DNA from 4 places in the Desemzia sp. FAM 23988 genome. Region 1 is predicted to be linked to each of the others. Evidence: predicted binding sites of a transcription regulator. Region 1 holds the regulator's gene; each other region holds the start of a gene.
What was found. Region 1 encodes NrdR, which represses ribonucleotide reductase genes. Its sites were predicted from a motif close to ACACNATATATNGTGT; they were not measured.
Positions count from the first base shown of each region.

Region 2: the regulator NrdR is predicted to act here: its motif matches at 2,040-2,055, upstream of nrdH (glutaredoxin-like protein NrdH).
Region 3: the regulator NrdR is predicted to act here: its motif matches at 981-996, upstream of nrdD (anaerobic ribonucleoside-triphosphate reductase).
Region 4: the regulator NrdR is predicted to act here: its motif matches at 3,113-3,128, upstream of ACEN4L_RS07480 (vitamin B12-dependent ribonucleotide reductase).

Region 1 covers NZ_JBGQQS010000002.1:196,513-202,814, forward strand. Annotated here, with positions in the region: gene mutM (DNA-formamidopyrimidine glycosylase) at 1-238, shown strand, start outside; gene coaE (dephospho-CoA kinase) at 255-857, shown strand; gene nrdR (transcriptional regulator NrdR) at 1,073-1,540, shown strand; gene ACEN4L_RS02370 (replication initiation and membrane attachment family protein) at 1,565-3,016, shown strand; gene dnaI (primosomal protein DnaI) at 3,019-3,957, shown strand; T-box leader at 4,011-4,228, shown strand; gene thrS (threonine--tRNA ligase) at 4,314-6,263, shown strand.
Region 2 covers NZ_JBGQQS010000009.1:14,574-20,875, reverse strand. Annotated here, with positions in the region: gene sufD (Fe-S cluster assembly protein SufD) at 1-143, opposite strand, end outside; gene sufC (Fe-S cluster assembly ATPase SufC) at 155-928, opposite strand; gene ACEN4L_RS06665 (gamma-glutamyl-gamma-aminobutyrate hydrolase family protein) at 1,214-1,957, shown strand; gene nrdH (glutaredoxin-like protein NrdH) at 2,169-2,402, shown strand; gene ACEN4L_RS06655 (ribonucleotide reductase stimulatory protein) at 2,399-2,770, shown strand; gene nrdE (class 1b ribonucleoside-diphosphate reductase subunit alpha) at 2,757-4,934, shown strand; gene nrdF (class 1b ribonucleoside-diphosphate reductase subunit beta) at 5,455-6,302, shown strand, end outside.
Region 3 covers NZ_JBGQQS010000005.1:29,581-35,882, forward strand. Annotated here, with positions in the region: gene nrdD (anaerobic ribonucleoside-triphosphate reductase) at 1-922, opposite strand, end outside; gene ACEN4L_RS04315 (ABC-F family ATP-binding cassette domain-containing protein) at 1,389-3,017, shown strand; gene ACEN4L_RS04320 (DEAD/DEAH box helicase) at 3,630-5,081, opposite strand; gene ACEN4L_RS04325 (hypothetical protein) at 5,261-5,818, shown strand; gene ACEN4L_RS04330 (VOC family protein) at 5,892-6,302, opposite strand, start outside.
Region 4 covers NZ_JBGQQS010000010.1:64,936-71,237, forward strand. Annotated here, with positions in the region: gene mgsA (methylglyoxal synthase) at 40-471, shown strand; gene ACEN4L_RS07480 (vitamin B12-dependent ribonucleotide reductase) at 526-3,072, opposite strand; gene ACEN4L_RS07485 (amidohydrolase) at 3,339-4,532, opposite strand; gene ACEN4L_RS07490 (MetQ/NlpA family ABC transporter substrate-binding protein) at 4,833-5,654, opposite strand; gene ACEN4L_RS07495 (methionine ABC transporter permease) at 5,688-6,302, opposite strand, start outside.

The DNA of each region.
Region 1 (6,302 bases):
CATCAAAGCGGGAGGAACTACGATACGATCTTACCTTAACGCATTAGGGGAAGCCGGGCAATTTCAACAAAAACTAACCGTTTATGGACGTACAGGACAACCGTGTATCAATTGTGGAAGACCGATTCAAAAAATGAAAGTTGCTCAACGGGGCACGCATTACTGTGCACACTGTCAAAAATGGACTGAAAAAAATGTCTTGCCTGTAGTATCGGATGAAGTCAAGAGCGAGAGCTAAGGATGGGGGGACTCAAATGTCTTTTGTTTTAGGTCTGACCGGCAGTATTGCTACTGGAAAGTCAACTGTAAGCAATGTTTTTAAACAAGCTGGCGTACCTGTAGTAGATGCTGATGTCGGTGCCCGCGAAGTAGTAAAGCCAGGAACAGAAGGGTTAAAACGGATAGAAGCTGCATTTGGGAAAGAGGTCGTAATGGCCAGCGGGAATTTAGACCGCAAAGCATTGGGAAAAATTGTCTTTCAAAACAAAGCGGAATTAAAAAAATTAAATCATATACTGGGTGATTTGATAGCTGTCTGGATTCAGACTGAAAAAGAAAAGTACATTGATCAAGGAGCTCCACTAATAGTGTTGGATATTCCTTTACTATTTGAGAGTGGATATGATCAGGATGTAGAAAAAGTAATGGTGGTAGCCACTACACCCAGTATACAATTGGAGAGGCTGATGCAGCGAGATCAAATTGATGTCAAAGCTGCTCAACAAAAGATAGCTGCTCAACAATCCATTACTGAAAAAATCATGAAAGCCGATTTTGTGATCGATAACAACGGCTCCAAAGAAAACACTCAACACCAAGTGTTGTATTGGCTTGATAAGCAAGATTTTCGTAAATAACCTGGATGCAACAACACGCTAACGAAATCATCAGAATTTATCTGATTTCGTTAGCTTTTTTCAGTTCTTGTAAAAAGGGTTTGGAAAAGGAAAACCTGTTCTGATAAGGAATAAGCTGTTTTTTAGAATTCCTATCTGTGTTATAATAGGCTATATAACAAAGTACAATAGGATGATTATACAAAAAAATACTTTTAAAAAAAGGATGATGAACAGTGCAATGCCCTCGCTGTCAACACAATGGAACTAGGGTCATCGACAGCCGTCCAGCAGATGAAGGACGAGCTATTCGTCGTAGAAGAGAATGCGAATCGTGTCGATACCGTTTTACAACATTTGAAAGAATTGAACGTGTTCCACTATTAGTAGTGAAAAAGAATGGCGATCGCGAAGAATTTAACCGTGAAAAGATCCTTAGGGGTGTAATCCGGTCCTGTGAGAAGAGACCTGTTCCGATGGATCAAATGGAAAAAATTGTGAATGAAATTGAAAATGATATCCGTAGTTTAGGAGAAAATGAAGTGTCTTCAACGGTTATTGGAGAACATGTGATGGAAAAATTAGCAGAGGTCGATGATGTAGCGTATATTCGCTTTGCTAGTGTGTACCGTCAGTTTAAAGACATTGGAGTTTTTATGGAAGAAATGAAAGAATTGGAACGGAAGAAAACCGAAAAGAAATAAGTGATACGAAAGGAGTAGCCAAGTATGTCGTATCCTTGGAAAAACCTGAGTCCTAAAGATGGATTTATGGTCAAACAGAGTGCATTGCTTTCGGATATAGACCAACAGATTCTGACCTTTTTGTATCAACCTTTAATTGGTTCTGCAGCCTACAGTTTATATATGACGTTGTGGACAGAAACAGAGAAAGATACATTTTGGAGTGAAGGGATTCTTCACGCAGAATTGTTGTCGTTATTGAATCTCGGAATGCCAGAAGTGTATCAAGCCAGAATTCGACTGGAAGCTATCGGCTTATTGAAAACTTTTGTCCAAACCGAGCCCGAAAAGCTGTATGTCTATGAACTCCAAAAACCTCAAACGAGTAAAGCTTTTTTTGAAGAAGATTTATTTAGTTTATTGTTATTGGAGCGAGTGGGTGAACGAAAATTCAAGCAATTGCGCAATCGATTTTCAGTCCAGCCCATAAATAAAGATCAATATGCTGAAATTACGAAGTCTTTTTTGGATGTCTATCATATGAATACAGATCAGTTGAAACAACATGAGACCTTATTCAAATCCTCTCGTTCACTGATTGGGGATGCAGCGGAATCTGCAGTCACTTTGAATGCTGACACATTTGATTGGAACTTCTTTTACAATGGATTAAATCAGCACTATGTAAATCGTTCGGCGATTACAGCGGATATTCGTGAAACGATTCTGACGTTGCACCATATGTATGCTATTAATGAATTGGCGATGCAGCATTATATTTTGGAAGCATCAGATATGGATACAGGCGTTATTGATGCACGCAAATTGAAGAAAAATATTGTTGATGATTTCCACCGCGAAAATAAAGAGAAAATACAGTTGCAGGATGTTGTGCAACAAGAACTAGAAGTCACTACGGCCACTCAATCACAAAGGGAACAAGATTTGAAACACCAAGGTTTTTCAGACTCTGATATTCAAGTGATCGAAGCCAGCAAGCAGTATTCTCCGGCTGAATTTATGAACGATATCAAAGAACAGAAAAATGGGTACATCTCTAAACCAGAAGAATGGACATTGGAAGACATTGTAAAAAAATCTCATTTATCGAATCCGGTGATCAATATATTGATCCATTACATTTTGGTCGTCCAAGGAAAAGTCGTTTTTGAAAAGGGACTGGCTTATACGATATCGAATGATTGGGCTCAAAATGAGATCAAAACACCAGAAGCTGCTTTGAAGAAAGTACGTGACCTGTACCAAGAAAACGCAGAGAAATACCAAAAGAATCAAGACCGGAAGCAAAATACTTCGGCTGCGCGGTCAAATAATAACTATTCACGGAATAAAAACGTTGTTCGCAAAGAGAAGCTGCCAGATTGGGCAAAAGAAGGGTACCAAACACCTAAAGAAACTTCGATTAGTCCAGAAGCGGAAAAACAACTTCAAGAAAGACTGGCACGTATTCAGAATATGCAAAAAGAAGGTGAGTAATCATGGATGATGTAGGAAAAAGCCTGACAAAAATCATCAAAGAGAGAAAATGGAACGAAGAGTTCAACAACTTGATGCAAGACGTTATGAATGATACAGATGTCGTACAGTTTATCCAAGAGCACAATGAGGAACTGGATCGAGCAGCTATCGAAAAAAGCGCAGCTAAATTGTACGAATTTGTCAATGAAAAGAAAAAATACCAGAATAATAAAGACAATCAATTGGCTCCTGGATATCAACCCAAATTGATTATGAATCACCACTATATTGATGTGACTTATGTGCCAACATCTGAATTAGTGGCAAAACAAAGGGAGAAAAGTATTAAGAATTTGATTCATTCGATGGATATGCCAAAAGGTATTCGTGAAGCAACACTCAAGGAGTTTCAAACTACGAATGAACGACTTCAAGCAAAGATAGAAGCTTTTGATTTTGTGGAAGCATATCTGAATGAACCGAAAAAGTTTCACCGAGGGCTATATTTACAAGGTTCATTCGGTGTAGGAAAGACCTATTTACTTGGTGCGATTGCCCATGAACTAGCAAAAAGCGGCTATTCATCTACCTTAATGCATTTCCCTTCTTTTGCGGTAGAAATGAAACAATCCATAGGTCAAAATACGACAGGTGAAAAAATCGAAGCCGTTAAGCGGGCGCCTATCTTAATGTTGGATGATATCGGAGCAGACTCCATGTCCAGCTGGATTCGAGATGATGTTTTAGGGGTTATTTTGCAATATCGAATGCAAGAACAGCTGCCGACTTTCTTTTCTTCCAATCTTGATATGAAACAGTTGGAAGAACATTTGACGTTCACTCAACGTGGGGAAGATGAGCCGTTGAAAGCTCAGCGAATTATGGAACGTATCCGTTTCTTAGCGAAAGAAATTACCATGCAAGGTGTCAATAGACGCCAACAACAATATGAAGAATAAAATGTTGAAAAAACTTGCACCAAAACGATAAACGTGTTTTAATAGTTATGATATAAAAATCTTTGAGAAAGACACCAATAGAAGCGGCACGTTTTAAAGAGAGGGAAAGATTGCTGAGAATTTCCTAAAATGGACTTGTATTGACCACTTTCGAGAGCAGATGTGAACTTATAGTAGCATCATGCCGTTTAGCTAACGTTATATAGCCCAGAGAGCACAGATTAGTTGTGTGCTGAACTTGGGTGGAACCACGTAATTTGACGTCCCATTTATGATCCTTTTTCGATCATAAATGGGGCTTTTTGTTTTTTTTGATATTTTTAATGTACTTAAATTTATTTATTGGAGGAATTATCATGTCAGACAGTATTAAAGTAACATTCCCTGATGGAGCAGTAAAAGAGTTTGAATCAGGTGTAACAACAGAAGAAATCGCGGCAAGTATCAGCAAGAGTCTTTCTAAAAAAGGCTTAGCTGGGAAATTCAATGGGGAGTTAGTAGACTACAAACGTCCTTTGGAAGTAAATGGAAATATTGAGATCGTGACACCAGATCACGAAGATGCAATACAAATTTTGCGTCACTCAACAGCTCACTTAATGGCTAATGCACTACGCCGGTTATACCCGGATATTAAATTTGGCGTTGGTCCCGCTATTGACAGCGGCTTTTACTACGATACAGATATTGAACAGCCTATTACAGAAGAAGATTTGCCGAAAATCGAAGCTGAAATGATGAATATCGTGAAAGAAAACAATCCAATCGTGCGCAAACAAGTTTCTCGTGAAGAAGCGTTGGAATTATTTAAAGATGATGAATACAAAGTAGAACTGATTACTGCGCTTCCGGAAAATGACATCATTACAGTCTATGACCAAGGCGATTTCGTGGACTTGTGTCGTGGAGTTCATGTTCCTTCAACAGGTCGTATTCAAGTCTTTAAACTATTGTCACTTGCAGGAGCTTATTGGAGAGGAAACTCTGACAATAAAATGATGCAACGTATTTATGGTACAGCGTTCTTTGATAAAAAAGATTTGAAAGAATTCATCCAAATGCGTGAAGAAGCGAAACAACGTGATCACCGTAAATTGGGGAAAGAATTAGACTTGTTTATGATCGCTCCAGAAGTTGGGTCAGGTCTTCCTTTCTGGTTGCCAAAAGGTGCTACTATCCGTCGTACGATCGAACGTTACATCACTGACCGTGAGATCAGCTTAGGCTATCAACACGTTTACACACCTATTATGGCTGATGTGAATTTGTACAAAACTTCAGGGCACTGGGATCACTACCATGAAGACATGTTCCCGCCAATGGACATGGGTGATGGAGAAATGCTTGTCTTGCGTCCAATGAACTGTCCACACCACATGATGGTATACAAAAATGATATTCATAGTTACCGTGAGTTACCGATCCGTATTGCTGAACTTGGTCAAATGCACCGCTATGAAAAGAGTGGAGCTTTATCAGGATTGCAACGTGTACGTGAAATGACATTGAATGATGGACATACATTTGTACGTCCTGATCAAATCCAAGACGAATTCAAACGCACTTTAGAATTGATGTTGGCTGTATATGATGACTTTGAGATCACTGATTTCCGTTTCCGGTTAAGTTACCGTGATCCTAATAATACAGATAAATATTTTGATGATGATGAGATGTGGAACAGAGCTCAAACAATGCTTAAAGCCGCTATGGATGATATGGAACTGGATTACTTCGAAGCAGAAGGAGAAGCAGCATTTTACGGTCCTAAATTAGATGTTTTAGTAAAAACAGCTATCGGAATCGAAGAAACTCTTTCAACGATCCAATTAGACTTCTTGCTTCCAGAACGTTTTGACTTAACTTATGTTGGGGAAGATGGGGAAAACAATCACCGTCCAGTCGTTATTCACCGTGGAATCGTCTCTACTATGGAACGTTTTGTAGCTTACTTGATTGAAGAATACAAAGGAGCTTTCCCAACTTGGTTAGCACCCGTACAAGCAACGATTATTCCAGTAAACTTAGATTTGCATTCAGGTTATGCAGCTGAAGTTAAAGAACGTATGCAAAAATTAGGTATGCGTGTGGAATTAGATGACCGCAATGAAAAAATGGGGTATAAGATTCGTGCTTCACAAACACAAAAAATCCCTTACCAAATCGTTGTAGGAGATAATGAAGTAAAAGACGAATCTGTAACTATTCGCAGATACGGAAATAAAGAAACTCATGTTCAAAGTCTGGAAGCTTTCTTACAAATGGTAAATGATGAAATCAAAACATTTGGGAAACAGACAAAATAAGTTATATAGATAGAAAATGGAAAAAGAAGTTCTTGGAGT
Region 2 (6,302 bases), on a different contig from region 1:
GCCCTCTCAATAACCGGAAGCTCCAGTTGGTCAATCTGATCATAAGCTTCTAATCTTAATTCCAACATCCACTCTGGTTCTTGGTGTTTTTGAGAAAATTGTTTTACAGCTTCAAAGTGATTCAAAGAACTCGTAACTTTCATCTCATTTCCTCCTAACCTTCAGTGGTTTCTACTTCTAATCCTAAATCTTCGCTGATCCCTTTGTACCCTTCACTTTCTAAACGTCTGGCCAATTCGGCTCCACCAGTCAAGACCACTTTACCGTTCATCATGATGTGCACTACATCTGGCACGATATAATTCAATAAACGTTGGTAATGCGTAATAATCAATGAACCAAAGTTCTCTCCACGCATCGCGTTGACCCCTTTAGACACCACTTGCAGGGCATCGATATCTAATCCTGAATCGATTTCATCTAAAATAGCAAAAGTAGGCTCAATCATCATCAATTGCAAAATCTCATTTCGCTTCTTCTCCCCGCCGGAAAATCCTTCGTTCAGATAACGTTCAGCCATTTCTTCCGGCATATCTAATACTGCCATTTTTTCATCCAATTTTTTAATAAATGACATGACGCCGATTTTGTCGTCTTCTGCTCTTCTGGCATTGATAGCTGCTCGCATGAACTCAGCGTTCGTGACCCCAGCAATCTCACTTGGGTATTGGACTGCTAAAAATAATCCCGCTCGAGCGCGTTCATCCACTTCCATTTCCAGCACATTTTCTCCATCTAATAAAATCTTGCCTTTTGTGACAGTATAGCTTGGATGTCCCATGATAGCTGCTGATAAGGTGGATTTCCCTGTCCCATTTGGTCCCATAATGGCATGGATCTCACCTGTTTTAATGACCAAATTGACCCCTTTTAAAATTTCCTTTTCTTCTATAAAAACATGCAAATCTTTGATTTCTAAAACTGACATGAAGAATCCCTCTTTTCTCTGCTTCCTTTAATAGGCTAATAATAACAGAATAATCGTATATTTTCACTACTTTATACAAAAACGAACAATATTTACACATTGTTAAAACAACATTAAAGACATAAAAAAACTTTCAAACGCACAAGCATGTTAAATTAAGCACAATGTAATTTAAACAAGTTTTCCTCATCCACATTATAGTCGCACTACCTTTTTCATCCTAATTCATGTAAAATAAGGGCTAACCATAATGGATTGGTTTGCTTTTGGAAAGGAAGTGTATTGATGAAACCGATTATTGGAATTCCGGGAAATATTTTAACCCCACAATCGCCTAATTTTGATGGATTGCCGATTACGTATACTCCTCAAGGTTTTGTAGAGGGAATAACGACCGCTTACGGTCTGCCTTCTGTCCTCCCGCTTGGAAACCCAGAAGATGCGAAAGAATACATTTCGCGAATCGATGGATTATTATTAGCTGGTGGTCAAGATGTTTCCCCTCTATTGTATGGTGAAGAACCGATTCCTGCTTTAGGAACAACTAGTCCTATTCGAGATACTTTTGAAATAGCTTTGATCAATGAAGCCATTCAGCAAAAGAAACCAATCTTAGCAGTATGCCGTGGGATGCAGATCTTAAATGTGGCTTTCGGAGGTTCTTTGTATCAAGATCTGGCTAGCTCTTACTCAGATTTGACCGTGCAACATATTCAACAAACGATGTATGACAATGGAGCTCATACGGTGACTATTGATCCCGACAGTCGTTTAGCTAGAATTTACGGAACGACTTATGTTGTCAATTCTTATCATCATCAAGCCATCAAAGAATTAGCAGATCCATTTGAAGCAGTTGCTTGGAGCAAGGACCGATTGATTGAAGCTTTTGAAGCTAAAGATCCTGAAACTAGTATCGTAGCCGTTCAGTGGCATCCAGAGTTGATGATTAAAACCGATAAAAAAATGCAACAACTCTTTACTGAGTTTGTAAGTCGAGTAAAAAAAAATAATGCGCCTGCTTTATAAAAAAAAAATCAAAGACTTCCGTAAAAATGCGTTATGGAAGTCTTTTTTTGCTGTTTCGGACAAAAATAAAAAAGCTTGCAAAACACTACATATTGTGTTTAGAAGCTTGTGAATAGGATAATTTATCAAAATATAGTATTTCGATTGCAACTCTCTTTGAAGGAGTGTAGAATAAAAACTACTAAGAGAAAAGTTCAAAGGAGAATGAAAAATGGCTGATAAAACTATCGTAATTTACTCAAAACCAAATTGCATGCAATGTAATTTTACCAAAAAATACTTAGATGATAAAGGTGTTCTTTACGAAATAAAAGATATATTTGAGTCTGAAGAAGCATTAGCAGAAGTCAAAGAATTAGGTTTCAGCTCTGTACCTGTCATCTTAGCTGATGGACAAGATGCATTTAATGGATTCCGCCCAGATTTATTGGACCAATTAGCATGAAAATAGTTTTTATTTCTTTAACCGGCCAAACGAGAAAATTTGTTCAAAAATTAGATATGGATTTGTTGGAATTGACTCCGACAAATCCATTTATCAGTATTAACGAACCTTTTGTGATCGTTACGCCGACCTATGAAAAAGAAGCTACCGAAATTCTGAATGATTTTCTTGAAACTGCTGATAACAAACAGTACTTTAAGGGCATCGCGGGCGGCGGGAACTTGAATTTTGCTCAATTGTTTGTCTTTACAGCAAAAGATTTGGCAGCTGAATATGATGTACCATTATTACATACCTTTGAATTTCAAGGGAATGACGAAGATGTAAAAAAATTAAAGAAAGCGGTGAACGACCTTGGAAAAGCCTAAATTAGCTACAAAACCCAATGAGGTCACTTATTTTAAACTGAACAATGAATTGAATCGACCAGTCAATGGATCTATCCCATTGCACAAAGATCGTGAAGCCGTGCGTGCTTACTTCTTGGAATATGTGAATCCCAACACGGTTTTCTTCTATACTTTAGATGAAAAATTAAACTACTTGATTACTAACGATTATATCGAAGAAGAATTTTTGAACCAATACGACAGACAATTCGTTAAAGACTTGTTTAATGAAATGTACAACCGTAAATTCCGCTTCCGTTCGTTTATGTCGGCTTACAAATTCTACACACAATATGCTTTAAAAACGAATGATGGCAAACGTTTCTTAGAACGTTATGAAGACCGTATTGTGTTTAACGCTTTGTATTTAGCAGAGGGCGACACAGAATTGGCTTGGACGATTGCGGATGAAATCATCAATCAACGTTATCAACCGGCTACTCCTACCTTCTTAAACGCTGGACGTAAACGTCGTGGTGAATTAGTGTCTTGTTTCTTGATCCAAGCAACAGATGACATGAACAGCATCGGCCGTACCGTCAACAGTGCATTGCAATTGTCGCGTATCGGTGGCGGAGTTGGAGTGAACTTGTCCAACTTGCGTGCTGCAGGAGATCCAATCAAGAAAATTGAAAATGCCTCTAGCGGTGTTGTCCCAGTTATGAAATTATTGGAAGACAGCTTCAGCTATTCAAATCAGTTAGGACAACGCAATGGTGCTGGAGCAGTATATTTGAACGTCTTCCATCCGGACATTGTTTCTTTCTTATCGACTAAGAAAGAAAATGCCGATGAAAAGGTCCGTGTTAAAACACTCTCTCTTGGTTTGACTGTACCGGATAAATTCTACGAATTGTGTGCCCATGATGAGCAGATGTACTTGTTCAGCCCGTATGATGTGGAACGCATTTATGGCAGACCTTTTGCCTATGTAGACATTACTGCTGAGTACGATAATTTGGTAAATAATGAAGAAGTACGGAAATCAAAAATCCGTGCACGTGACTTGGAAAATGAAATCTCTAAATTGCAACAAGAGTCTGGTTATCCTTATATCATCAACATTGATACAGCAAACCGTGAAAATCCGGTTTATGGAACGATCACGATGAGTAACTTATGTAGTGAAATCTTGCAAATACAAGAACCTTCACTGATCAATAATGATCAATCCTATGAAACTTTAGGAACTGACATTAGTTGTAACCTAGGTTCGACCAATATCGTAAACTTGATGAAATCTCCAGATTTTGGCAAATCAGTGAATGCAATGGTGCGTGCGTTGACAACTGTTACGGATCAATCCAGCATTTCAGCTGTTCCTTCGATCAAAAATGGAAATGACCGCTACCATACAATCGGTTTAGGTGCGATGGGCCTACACACTTATTTAGCATTGAACCAAATCACTTACGGTTCATCGGAATCGGTTGAATTTACAGATGCTTACTTCATGTTGTTGAACTATTATACATTGAAAGCCAGCAATCAAATCGCTATGGAACGTAAGGAAACTTTCCACAACTTCGAGAAGTCTAAATACGCTAGTGGAGAATATTTCGACAAATACACTGCAGCAGATTTCATCTTCGAAAGCGAAAAAGTACAACACTTATTTGACGATTTGCAAGTACCAACAGCCGCAGATTGGGAAGTTTTAAAAGATTCTATTATGACTGGCGGATTGTACCACCAAAACCGTTTAGCTGTAGCGCCGACTGGTTCGATCAGTTATGTAAACGAAACGTCTTCCAGCCTGCACCCAATCACTCGTTTGATTGAAGAACGTCAAGAGAAGAAAACAGGTAAAACTTATTACCCTGCTCCTTATCTATCAAATGAAACGTTGTCTTACTACACTTCTGCTTACGATATTGATATGCGTAAAGTCATTGATGTCTATGCAGCAGCTCAAAAACACATTGACCAAGGAATGAGTTTAACACTCTTTATGCGATCTGAAATTCCTGCTGGATTATACGAATGGAAAATGGGACGTACTAACAAGCAAACCACGCGTGACTTAAACATTTTAAGACACTATGCATGGAAAAAAGGCATCAAATCCATTTACTACGTCAGAACCTTCACAGAAAACTCAGAAGAAATAGGCTCCAACCAATGCGAAAGCTGTACTATTTAAACAGGATGCGGAGAGGCCTTGGGAGCAATGACGCAAAAATTGGAAATTATGATTGGAGCGTTTCTCAGTCCCAAACATAATTTATCTTTTTTGCAAAATTGCTAGGCCTCGCAGCTCTACTATACGATGCGGAGGTCGCTTGGGAGACACGACAAGAAAATAGGAAATTCAACTGAGGATGCCTTTTATCCTCAATTGAATTTATCTTTTTCTCGAGTGTCTAGCGACCGCAGCTCTACTAGAACAGGATGCGGAAATCGCTGGTCTGGCTCGACAGGAAAATCTATTCTCTTTTTAGAGGATGCACTTTATCCTCAAAAAAGATAATGATTTTACCAAGAGCCAAGCGATTGCAGCTCTACTATACGATGCGGAGGTCGCTTGGTAGACACGACAAGAAAATAGGAAATTCAACTGAGGATGCCTTTTATCCTCAATTGAATTTATCTTTTTCTCGAGTGTCTAGCGACCGCAGCTCTACTACATTATGAAAACTCGAAAGTAAGGAGAAGTTGATGCAATGACTGAACAATATCATGCGATAAACTGGAACAAGATTGAAGATATGATTGATAAACTAACTTGGGAAAAATTGGTTGAACAGTTTTGGACAGATACACGTATCCCAGTGTCAAACGATTTGAACGACTGGTACAATCTTCCAAAAGACGAACAAGATATGATGGGAAAGGTGTTTGGCGGCCTTACTTTACTGGACACTCTTCAATCTCAAGATGGTGTAGCTTCTCTAAAGGATTCGATTCGTACGCAGCATGAAGAAGCTGTGTACAACAATATTCAATTCATGGAATCTATGCATGCAAAAAGTTACAGTGCTATCTTCAGTACGCTAAATACTAAATCAGAGATTGATGAAATTTTCCAATGGACCAACACAAATGAAATGCTTCAAAAGAAAGCTGAAATTATCAACCACGTTTATCAAAACGGAACGGATTTAGAACGTAAAGTAGCTAGTGTATTGCTGGAATCTTTCTTATTTTATTCAGGTTTCTTTGCTCCGCTTCATTATTTAGGCAATAACAAATTGCCAAACGTAGCAGAAATCATCAAATTGATTTTGCGCGATGAATCAGTGCACGGAACTTACATCGGCTATAAATTCCAAATTGCCTACAATCAATTGCCAGAAGACGAACAAGAACAGTTAAAAAACTGGACTTACGAATTGTTGTTTACTCTTTACCAAAATGAAGTGAATTATACTCAATACCTGTATGACGAGATGGGTTGGACTGAGCGCGTCAAAGTTTTCTTGCGGTACAATGCCAATAAAGCATTGCAAAATTTAGGTTTTGATCCTTTATTCCCAGATACCGCGGACGATGTAGATCCGGTTATTATGAA
Region 3 (6,302 bases), on a different contig from region 1:
TAAAAGGAGTTTGTCCGTTAGACGAATAAAGGGTATTGATTTCATACTCTAAGCTTTGCATAGCATCATAAATATCTTTTTTGGTTTTAGCAAATGCATATTTGTGTTTTCTTTCTTTTCCATCGATCCAATATTCTGCATCTGCTATATGCTTTTGGTAATTCTTTTCCGCATAAGGCGCCAACAATTCATCTACCCGATCGGCGCTGCATCCGCCATACTGACTAGAAGCAACATTGGCAATGATTTGTGCCATTTGGGCTGTAGCCGTATTGATCGATTTTGGTGATTCCACCTCTGCATTCCCAACTTTAAAACCGTTTTCAAACATGTTTTTAAAATCGATCAAACAACAGTTTGTCATTGGTGAGTAAGGTTGATAATCCAAATCGTGAAAATGGATATTTCCTTTTAAGTGGGCATTTGCTACATGCTTAGGCAGCATTTGCAATCCGATTGCTTTGGCTACACTTCCTGCTGTCAAATCACGTTGAGTATTGAACACTTTACTGTCTTTATTCGCATTTTCATTGATAACGGTCTCGTCTCGTGAAAGCAGCTTGTTGATCGACTGATTGACATCTGTGGACTGTTGTCGCTCAATATCCCGCATACTCCGGTAATGGATGTAAGCTTCGGCCATCTTAGTTTCCCCAGCTTCCACTAAACAGTGTTCCACAATGCTTTGTATTTCATAAATTTTGATGTCTTCTTTGAAGCGATGAGCTATTTCGTGGTCGATTTGCAAAGCTAAAGTGTAAATTTTAGTCATGCGGAACTCATCTACCAGATTTTCTACTTGTAATGAACACTTCATCAAAGCATTCATTATTTTATCGAGGTCATACGGTATCATCCGATCATCTCGTTTGATCACATTCAGCATCTCATTTTTCGTCGTAACAACTAATGGACTCATCATTTTTTACCCCACTCACTATTAATTAGTTCATTTATTAACATATTTAAAATCCTACTAAACACTATATATAGTATGTAAATCCAATAAAACAATCTATATATGGATAACCATATTATAAACATCACAAATAAAAATAGCAATAACATTTGACCAATTTTAAATTAAATTCCCTCTGTCCTGTATCCATCTTATCTTCATTCATTTTGAACAAATTGTTACTATTGAATATGAGAAAAAGCACAATACTATCGCTTTCTAAATATTAGTATGCTAAAATTATGCAGATAAAGTGAGACTTCATTTAGTGGTGCAATTTACTCCGCTGAATGTTAGTTGAACTAATCGGGCTTTTACTGGTTGTGGAGTTCTACTTTAAATTTCTGTTGCGCGATCAACAAAAAATTGGAAGCCGGAGACATACAACTAGTTGACCTGCGACAATATAAAGAATAGAGGGAATAAATTAATGATCACTGTATCGGACGTAAGTTTGCAATTTCCTGATCGTAAATTATTTGATGAAGTGAATTTAAAATTCACTCCAGGGAATTGTTATGGCTTGATTGGAGCAAATGGTGCTGGAAAATCAACCTTTTTAAAAATTTTATCTGGTGAAATCCAACCATCTACCGGGAATATTTCTATGGCTGCAGATGAACGTATGGCAACCTTAAAACAAAACCATTATGATTATGAAGACCAAACGGTTTTAGACACTGTTATTATGGGCCACAAACGCTTGTATGACATTATGCAAGAAAAAAATGCTATTTATATGAAACCTGATTTTTCTGACGAAGACGGCATCAAAGTTGCCGAACTTGAAGGAGAATTTGCAGATTTAAATGGTTGGGAAGCTGAACCTGAAGCAGCTACATTACTACAAGGGTTAGGCATTCAAGAAGACTTGCATTACCTAAAAATGAGTGAATTATCTGGTGGACAAAAAGTGAAAGTCTTATTAGCTCAAGCTTTATTTGGCAAACCAGATGTTCTATTATTGGATGAGCCTACCAATGGATTGGATAAAAAGTCTATCGAATGGTTGGAAGAGTTCTTAATCAATTTTCAAAATACGGTCATCGTTGTTTCTCATGACCGCCACTTCTTGAATAAAGTCTGTACACATATGTGTGACGTAGACTTTGGTAAAATTAAATTGTACGTTGGAAACTATGACTTCTGGTTGGAGTCTAGTCAACTAGCTGCTAAATTGCAAGCTGACCAAAACGCGAAAAAAGAAGAAAAAGTAAAAGAACTACAAGACTTTATTGCTCGATTCAGTGCAAATGCTTCTAAATCGAAACAAGCAACTTCTCGTAAGAAAACACTGGAAAAAATTACTTTGGATGATATCCAACCTTCTACTCGCCGTTACCCATTTGTCGGCTTCGAACCTGAACGCGAAATTGGAAATGACTTATTGCGTGTGGAAAACATTTCTAAATCTATCGATGGCAAACAAATTTTGAGCAACATCAGCTTTAGTTTGAACAAAGATGACAAAGTAGCCTTCACAGGAGAAAGCGATATTGCTATCACAACTCTCTTCAAAATCATTATGGGTGAAATGGAACCTGATTCAGGTACGATCAAATGGGGAGTTACCACTTCTCAATCTTATTTACCAAAAGACAATTCAGCTGAATTTGCAAATGGCAAGTTAACGATCGTTGACTGGTTGCGTCAGTATGCTTCTAAAGAAGAAAGTGACAATACATTCTTACGCAGCTTCTTAGGACGTATGTTGTTCTCTGGTGAAGAAGTACTGAAAGAAGTCTCTGTCCTTTCAGGGGGAGAAAAAGTTCGTTGTATGTTGTCTAAAATGATGTTAAGTAAAGCCAACGTATTGGTAATGGATGACCCTACTAATCACTTGGACTTAGAATCTATTACAGCATTGAACAATGGCTTGATCGCTTTCAAAGGTTCATTACTATTTAGTTCACATGACCACCAATTTATCCAAACAATCGCGAACCGCATTATTGAAGTGACACCAAACGGAGTTGTTGACCGTGCGGAAACCACTTACGATGAATTCTTGGACAATGAAACAGTTCAAAAACAAATCGCAGAACTTTACGCAAAATAATCTAGACTAATTATTGAGAATTAGGACAAAAAACCTCTCACTAAAAAGCACTCCCGTTACTGAAAAATTATTCAGTAGCGGGAGTGCTTTTTCTGTTTATCTATCTATAAAAGTAGATTACTGATCAAGTGAGCTTCACATAAATTCCCACTTGACTAATAAAACTGTCAAACAGAAAGTTACGGTACTAGTAAGGTGCTCAACTACCATACCGTGCTTTCAAACAGAAAGATACGGTACTAGTAAGATGCTCAACTACCATATCGTGCTTTCAAACAGTGAGATAGGGTACTAAACAGGTGTTCAACTACCATATAGTGCTTTCAAACAGTGAAATATGGTACTAAGAGGGAGTTCAATTATCATAGAGTACTGGTTTGCTGATCAAGCGAGCTTCACATAAATTCCCACTTGACTAATAAGGGGCTTTTTCTTCTGAGATAGACCTTATTCGTCTTCTCAATCAAGCCTATTTGTTCAAGATAAAGATGCCGAAGAGCCCGTCCAGAATTTTTCTGGACGGGCTCTTCGGCAAATACAGCGATTAAAATCCTCATGACTCTATTCCTATGCAAATTGCGCATGGCAGCTCACAAGCCATACTCCATGATTTTATTTTTTTGCTTTAAAAACTTTTAATTGTTTTCCTTTGATCGTTCTGGTCTTCATTGCTTCAATCACAAGTTGTCCTTTACCATTCAAGATCTCCACATAAGTCGAGCCTTCTTGGATCGTAATGATCCCGATATCTTCTGCATTGATTCCAGGGATTTTGGCGATCGTTCCAACAAAATCGACAGCACGCAGTTTTTTCTTTTTACCGCCATTGAAATAAACTTTAGTAATGTTTTTGTTCAGTTCTTTTTCACGCGGACGTTTCAAAGGTGGACGTGTAGCGATTTTTTCATCGAATGCGCGTTGATGACGTTGTACTAATCGAGCATTTGGCATTGGAATTTCTTCAAATGTTTGATGGGTATATTCCTTAACTTCTCTCCACCAGCTCATTTGTTTTGGAGTTACCATTGTTAACGCCAATCCACTTTTTCCAGCGCGGCCAGTACGACCAGTACGGTGGACAAAACTTTCTTTCTCCACAGGAACGTCGTAGTTGATGACATGAGTCACGTTATCCACATCGATCCCTCTAGCAGCTACATCGGTCGCTACTAAATAACGGAAACGACCTTCTTTAAAATCTTTCATCACATCAAATCGGTCATCTTGATACATTCCACCGTGAAGCTTATCAATCGGCAATCCTGCCTTGCTCAAGAAACTGTGTACCTCGTTTACAGCTGCTTGCGTATTACAGAAAATCATGCAGTTATCCGGATTTTCAACCGTCAACAAGTTCAGAAGCTGACGTTCTTTCTCTTCTTCTTGCACTTTCACAAATGACTGGTGAATGTTCGGTTTGCTGCCTTCTGCTGTTTCAATTTGAATAGATGCTTTTTCTTCACGCATGTAGAAACCGGCTAGTCGCGCCACTTCTTCTGGCATAGTGGCCGAGAATAGTAATGTTTGGCGTTCTTTCGGTACAAATTCAATAATCGATTCTACTTGTTCAATGAACCCCATATTCAACATTTCATCTGCTTCATCCAACACTAGGTAACGAACTTTTTCCAAGCTCAAGGTTCCTTTTTGCAAATGATCCAGTAATCTCCCTGGAGTACCGACTACAATATGATTTTTTTGTTTCAATTCTAATTGTTGTTTTTTAAAAGAGGATTTTCCAAATACTGCCGCGACTTTAACACGTTTAAATCGTCCAATATTGGTTAAATCTTCTTTTACTTGTGTCGCAAGTTCTCTTGTAGGAGTTAAAACTAAAGCTTGAGGTTTATTTTCTGCCCATTCTACCTTTTCTACTAATGGTACTCCATAACTGACGGTTTTCCCACTGCCCGTTTGAGCTTCAACAATAATGTCTTCTCCTTGTAATGCAACAGGGATGACTCTTTCTTGGACTGCTGTTGGGTGGTAATAACGAAGATCTGTTACGGCCTCTACTATTTCAGAGCTGATTGCAAAATCTTTAAAACTAGTTTCTTTATTCATGTTAGCCTCTTTCGTTCTTTTTTTTACAGTATAACAGGATTTCGCTTAGATGTATAAGGATTCTGAGAGTTATCTTCTACTCCGTGACTTTTCGGACACAATTCAATCATTTGGGTTCGCTTCCAAATTTTGTTACTATTGTAAATGAACATAAGCTAAATAAAGGAGGAATTCGTACAATGGTCAAAAAAGTAATAGGTGGATATATCTCTGTAGAAGAAACTGCTGCTGAAATAGAACATTTATTAACCGATGGGTACACCTCATCAGACATTATTGTCGTAACCAACAGCGCAAATAAAGGCGCTTTAGAATCTCTTACTATAGCAAATGTAGATCCGGTAGCAGACAAAAAAGGAGTAGAAAAAGGGCACCCGAAATTATTCAATTACGGTGATGAAAACAACCCGCTTGGTGCATATGATTTAGATGCTGATACAACCGAACGGTACAATAAAACTATCAAAAATGGCGGTTACGTTATTTTATCTGAACAAAGAGCAGGTACGAATGGAAAAGGTACAGACTTAAACCGTTCGCCGATCAAATCAAAAGACGATCCTACGCTTTCAAACATTGGTGAAGTATCTGAAGCGTATAGAGGAAAGCCTGCTGATACGAATGAAGATCCTTCACTAGATAATATTCCAGCAAAAACTTCTAACAAGGAACAAACCACTAATGAGCAAAGTATTCCATTTTCACCAGGAACTCCTAGAGATCCGAGTGAATCTTAATAAATGCCAAAAAAGCCAGAGAACATTTGTCCTCTGGCTTTTTTGCCGTTCTTGTTTAATCAAAGCTGATAGGCTAAACGCCTTTTTTTACTTTCTGCGCTACTTCAATAACGATATGGATGCCGTTTGGATCATCTAAGGCAATCGTATTGGCTGCTTCATCTAATGTGTAAGCATAAGCTTTTTCATCCAAGGCTTCTTTTACTTTAGCAAAATCTTCGACAGAGTCCAATTCGATAGTGTAGTAGTCCATTCCTCTTGTTCCTTCAGGTGCTGCAGGGATATTTGTACCTGCCCAGACATTAGAACCGATTTGGTGGTGGTACAATCCGGCGGCGAAGAATTTCGCTTGCGAACCGAAGTTGTATTTCAAATCAAATCCTAATAGATCTTGGTAAAAGTCTTCTGTTTTTTGCAAATCTGAAACAAATAAGTGAACGTGTCCCATATAAGTTCCAGCCGGCATACCTTTGAAAGCTTCTTT
Region 4 (6,302 bases), on a different contig from region 1:
ATGATAAGAAAGAAAAGATAATGGAATGGAGTGAATAAGTTGATTAAATTAAATATTGCTTTGATTGCCCATGATAAAAAGAAAGATGACATTGTAAAGCTAAGTATCGCTTACCAAGAAATCTTAAATAAACACACACTTTATGCAACGGGAACCACTGGAGAACGAATTATTGAAGCCACTGGATTACCGATTCACCGTTTTAAATCAGGACCCCTAGGCGGAGATCAACAAATCGGTGCTTTCATCTCAGATAACAAAATAGATATGGTGATTTTTATTCGTGACCCGTTGACTTCGCAACCTCACGAACCGGATATTTCTGCTTTGCTGCGTTTGAGCGATGTCTATGAAATTCCTTTAGCAACCAATCTTGGGACAGCTGAAATGTTGTTGCGCGGATTAGATGCCGGTTTCTTAAATTGGAGAGAAATTGCTAAAAAAAGAGAACGAGATTCCATCGATATCTGATTACCTGAAAAATCCCCGCAGACCAAGTGTCCGCGGGGATTTTTCCAAGTGATTCTATAAACCGCATTTTAATTGAGCGCTGCAGTTAGTACATGTATTGCAGCCGCCGATATCTTCGACAGTACCTTGGCGGCAAATAGGACATGTATCACCTACTTCGTTACCGATATTAACTTCTTCAGCATCCGCAAAAGCTTTTATTTCTACTTTAGTTTCGTTAGGAGTAGGTGCAAGAGCGTCCTCTTCCCAAGTATTTTCTTCCGCTTTTAGAGTCAACACTTGAGTATCACGGCTGCCGTCAACGTAAACTGTGCCGCCTTTAGCGCCTCCGTTGTAAAGACGTTCGTAAATACCTTGAACTTGTTCTACACTGTAACCGCGTGGCGCGTTTACCGTTTTAGAGATAGAACTGTCTACCCAACGTTGGATAGTAGTTTGCACATCTACGTGAGCTTCAGGAGCTAATTCCATCGCTGAAACAAAGAATTCTGGAAGAGAATTGGCATCTGCTTCAGGGTGTCTGTCCAAATACTCTTGAACAATATCTGCTTTGACTTCAATAAACTTGCCCAAACGTCCGCTTCTGTAGTAAGAGAAAGAGAAGTAAGGTTCTAGTCCAGTAGAGACACCGACCATCGTTCCTGTAGAACCTGTTGGCGCAACTGTTAATAAATGAGAATTACGGATACCATGTTTCAAGACGCCTTCGCGAATGTGTTCCGGCATTTCTTTCATATACCCAGTATTAATAAAGTTTTCTCTTAGTTGAGCTGTTTCTTCATCTGTATTCCCAATCAGGAAGGGGAAACTACCGCGTTCTTTAGCCAATTCAATGGAAGCTTCATAAGCTGAAATTGCAATGGTTTGAAAGACTTCATCGACCAATTGATTCCCAGATTCAGAACCATAAGTCTCACCGATATAAATCAATAAATCGGCTAATCCCATGACGCCGAGACCAACGCGACGTTCGCCAAGGGCTTGCTGCTCATTTTCTTCTAGGAAGTAAGGGGTCGCATCAATGACATTATCTTGCATTCTAACACCTGTTTTAACAGTTTGAGTTAATTTGTTAAAGTCGACTGATTGCGTATCTTTGTTGACCATTTGCGCCAAATTAACGGCTGCCAAATTACAAACAGAGAAAGGAGCTAAAGGTTGTTCGCCACAAGGGTTCGTAGCCACTACTTTTTGCCCATATGCAGTAGCATTAGTTTTCTTATTGGCATTGTCGATAAAGAAAACGCCAGGTTCTGCAGAATAAGTTGCACAAATGTTGATCAATTTCCATAATTCGCGTGCACGAATAGAACGATAGACACGTATGCCATGGCCTTGAGCTTCCCACTCACGAACATCACCGCAGTCTGCCCAATGAGCATTGTAATAGTCCATTTCTTCAGGGCTGTAATTTTCAACATCAGGGAATTTCAATTGATATTCTTCGTCGTTTTCGACAGCCTGCATAAAATCATCTGTTAAGCACAGCGAAATATTGGCACCTGTTAAGAAATCTGGATTGTGAACAGAGTAAGTACCACCTGTGTGCAATTTATCTTCTGCTTCTTTGATAATAGAAACGTCAAATCCACCAGTTCCAGGCATGTTTTTGTAATTAAGGACTCCTTGATACAACGCTTTTTCTTTTTCACTGAAAGGAGTAAAGTTCAATTTTTCTTGAGCCAGCTGTTTGATTTGCTCGTCTTCTGTTTGCTCAATTAAGAAACGAAGAATACGAGGGTTTTGCATTTTGGAAATAATAAACTCAAGCACATCTGGATGCCAGTCAGCCAGCATGATCATTTGAGCACCTCGACGGCTGCCACCTTGTTCTACTAAATGGGTCAATTTAGCAATGTCGTCTAACCAAGAGATGGAACCAGAAGATTTCCCGTTTACTCCACGTGCTAATGTATTGCGAGGACGTAAAGTCGAACCATTTGTTCCCACACCGCCACCACGACTCATAATTTCCATGACTTGTTTCCGGTGATCAGAAATCCCTTCACGAGAGTCTTCTACAAAAGGCATCACGTAACAGTTAAAGTAAGTAACTTCTGTTTGAGAACCTGCACCATACAAGACACGACCGGCTGGAACAAAATTCAACGATTTCAATTCTGCGTAAAAGTCTTCGAAAGCAGCAGCTTGTTGAGAACCAGCTTCAACCTCTGATAATCCGCTGGCGTTTCGTTTTGCGATTTGTTCGTAATAGATTTCTAATGGCTTTTCAATGGTGTCGATACTACGAACGATTTCACCTGTTTCGCGTTCATGAGCATCTTCTAGATTACTTCTATATTCTTCTTCGACAAGAACCGTCACTTGATTTTTTTGATGATTCAGTTCGGTGATGAATCCAGTGCCGCGAGCAGGATATTTTGGATCTTCTTTAATGGTTAAGACCACTAAATCTCCCGTAGAGAGAGTCATTTTTGAGGTGTCTTTAAACGAATAGCGGTCGAGCATCACTAAACGAGAGACCCCCTCAAAAGTTAGACTCATCTCTTCAGTGATAGGGTGGACTTGAGGAAATCCTTTGATGTCCCCATTTAATTGTTTGATATTTAAAGTTGCGTTCGATGATATATTCATTGCCATAACCAACACTCCAATCTTTAGTCAATATTCGCACAAAAAAACACAATATATAGTGTTTCGAAAATAGTTTATACGCTATATATTGTAATACTTAGTTTATTATATATCAAACAAAATATGTTTTTAAGTCTTTATTTCTAACAGAAAATGTGCTTGTCTTTTGAAAAATCACATGAAAGCAAGAGTATCTAAGGAATATATCCAAATAAAAAAACTCAGAATTTTTTCTGAGTTTTTTTATAAGAATCGAATGACAAAACTGTCTATTATTCAGTTAAAAAGTCGAGTGCGTAATTCACATGCAGTTCCGTTGCGATAGCCAAACCGCGTTCATCGATATCGAAATTTTCGTGGTGGTGACCATAGCAAGTATCTGGATCATCTGGGTTACGTGTTCCCACAAAAGCATACACGCCTTGAGCGACTGCTAAATAATCGGCAAAATCGTCAGCGCCCATACTTTTTGGTGAATCAGTAATGATATTTTCAACACCAACAATGCCAGCAGCTACTCGTTCAGCGCGTTTAGCTGCAATTGGGTCGTTGATAAGAGGAGCGGCAGCATCGTAGTTTTCAAATTCAATCGTCGTCCGATGAGCTTTGGCTACCTCACGAGCTACACGTTCCACAGCCTCCAAGACAAACTGGCGTGTTTCGTGGCTAAATGTGCGAACGGTTCCTTCTAAACTGGCTTCATTGGCGACAATATTGTACCGCGTGCCTGCGTTTAACACACCGACAGCAACAACTGCTTGATCCAATGGGTCTACTTCGCGTGCGACGATACTTTGCAATTCAACTGTGATAGCAGCTGCAGCTAGTAAAGCATCTTTTCCTAAATGTGGTTTGCCTACATGACTGCTTTTTCCATGCACTTTGATTTTAAAAATATCACATGATGCATTAGAAGCACCAGAAGTAATGTCGATTTTTCCAATAGGAGTGCCCGAAGAAACATGGATGCCAAATACTTGATCCACACCGTCTACAAAACCGCCTTTGACAAATTGACGAGCACCAGCACCGATTTCTTCAGCTTGCTGAAAAGCTAGTTTGATTGTTCCTTTGAAGTCTGCTTCATGATTTTTAAGAATTTTGGCGGCACCGAGTAGAGCAGAGGCGTGACCATCATGACCGCATGCATGATGTAAACCTGGTTTTAATGATTTATAAGGTTTGTCTTTAGCATCATCTAACTCCAATGCATCAATGTCCGCCCGCAAAAGTATGGTTTTACCTGGGCCTTTACCACCAGTGATCGTTCCAATAGCTCCAGTTTCACCGACAGACTCATGGGGTATACCTAATTTGTCGAGTTCTTCTTTAATACGTTTGATTGTTTCAAATTCTTTTAAGCTCGGTTCAGGATGTTGGTGGAAAAAGCGTCTTAAAGCAATCACCTCATCGGCACCTTGTAAAATTTCTTCTTTGATTGTTGTTTGTGTGAGTGTTGTCGTCATGAATGATTTCCTCCTTAGAATGTTGGTGTTGCTGTTTTTTTGGTTTCTGATCTGAAACGAGCTGCGCAAGGCAGACTCTCTACGATTTCACTTTCCCTTTTAGTTGGGAAAAGCACCCAATTAAAAGGGAAAGGTGAACTCTACGAGAGTCTAAACGCCTTGCTCCGCTCTCTGTTTTAAACGAGTTGCGAAAAGCTGCCTATGCGACTATAAGCTAATCCCAACTGTCAGGTAAAAAACACCTGCCTGTTGGGATTTTCTTATAGTCGATAGGCAAAACGCTTTTCTTCGCTCTCTGTTTTAGTCCCAAGCTGGTACTGAGGAGCCTTTTGAGGATTCTGCGATTATTTCTTTAGTGTCTTCTGCTTGATAAGCTTCTACGACTTTTTGGTACAATTCGTTTTCTGTATCTTCGGCACGTGCTACGATGATGTTGATGTAGGGTTCAGAGTTGTCATCGACTGGTTCTAGGAAGATAGCGTCTTCTACAGGGACGAAACCTGCATCAACTGCCATACCGCTGTTAATGATGGAAACAGCTACGTCCGGAAGAGAGCGGGCTGTTTGAGCAGCATCTAGTTCTTGGATCTCAAGGTTTAAAGGGTTATCTGTAATATCGTTCACTGTAGGTGTTGTTTCAGCTGCAGGATCGACTGTTATCAGACCAGCTGTTTGCAATAGCAATAATGCACGACCGCCATTTGTAACGTCATTCGGAATAGCCACAATATCATTTTCTTTTATTTCTTCAATAGAAGTAAGGTTTTGAGAATAAATACCAAGTGGAGCGATCACGGTATTTCCAATAGCCGTTAAATCAGTGCCACTGTCCTCGTTGTAAGAATCTAAGAAGATTTGATGTTGGAAAGAGTTCAAGTCTACTTCGCCTTCATCCAATGCGTTATTGGGTTGTGCGTAGTCAGTGAATTTTACTAATTCTAACGTAATACCGTCTTCTTCTAACTTATCTGCTACAAAATCCCACACATCTTGATCTTCTCCGATAACACCCAATGTAACTGTTTGGTCTTCATCTCCTGCAGCTGTATTTCCACAAGCTGCTAAGACCAAAGCTCCAAAACCTAATACGATACTCGATAATAATTTTTTGCTGTTTTTCATGATAATTTCTCCTTTTAATGTGTTTTAGTTTGATTAATGACTGGTTTTTTTGACCAAATAATTTCCAAGCGCCTGACTGATAAAAACGATCAACAGAATTAGTAAAGTAGCTACAAGAGTGACATCCGTTTGGAATCGATTGTATCCTCGCGCGATAGCCAAGTTTCCTAAGCCACCACCACCAATAGCTCCTGCCATTGCTGTTAACCCCACTAAATTAATAATCGTTAAAGAGGAAACACGAATGATGGGCGTTAACCCTTCTTTCAAATACACTCTAAAAATAATTTCAAGAGGACTCGAGCCCATCGCTTCAGCGGCTTCAATTACACCAGGGTCAACTTCTAGTAAAGCATTTTGTATTTGTCGAGCAAAAAATGGTGTTGTCCCTACGATTAAAGGAATAATAGCAGCAGAAGTCCCGATGGAAGTTCCTACAACCAATCGTGTGAAAGGCACGATCAATGTCATCATAATAATGAAGGGGACGGAACGAAAAATATTAATAACTTGATCTAAAAAATTATAGATACGCTTATTTACGAGGATTCCTTTAGGTCCTGTAACCACTAGAATAATCCCTAGGAAGATTCCTAAAACTCCCGCAATAGCAGCAGTCAATAAGACCATATAAATTGTTTGGATAAA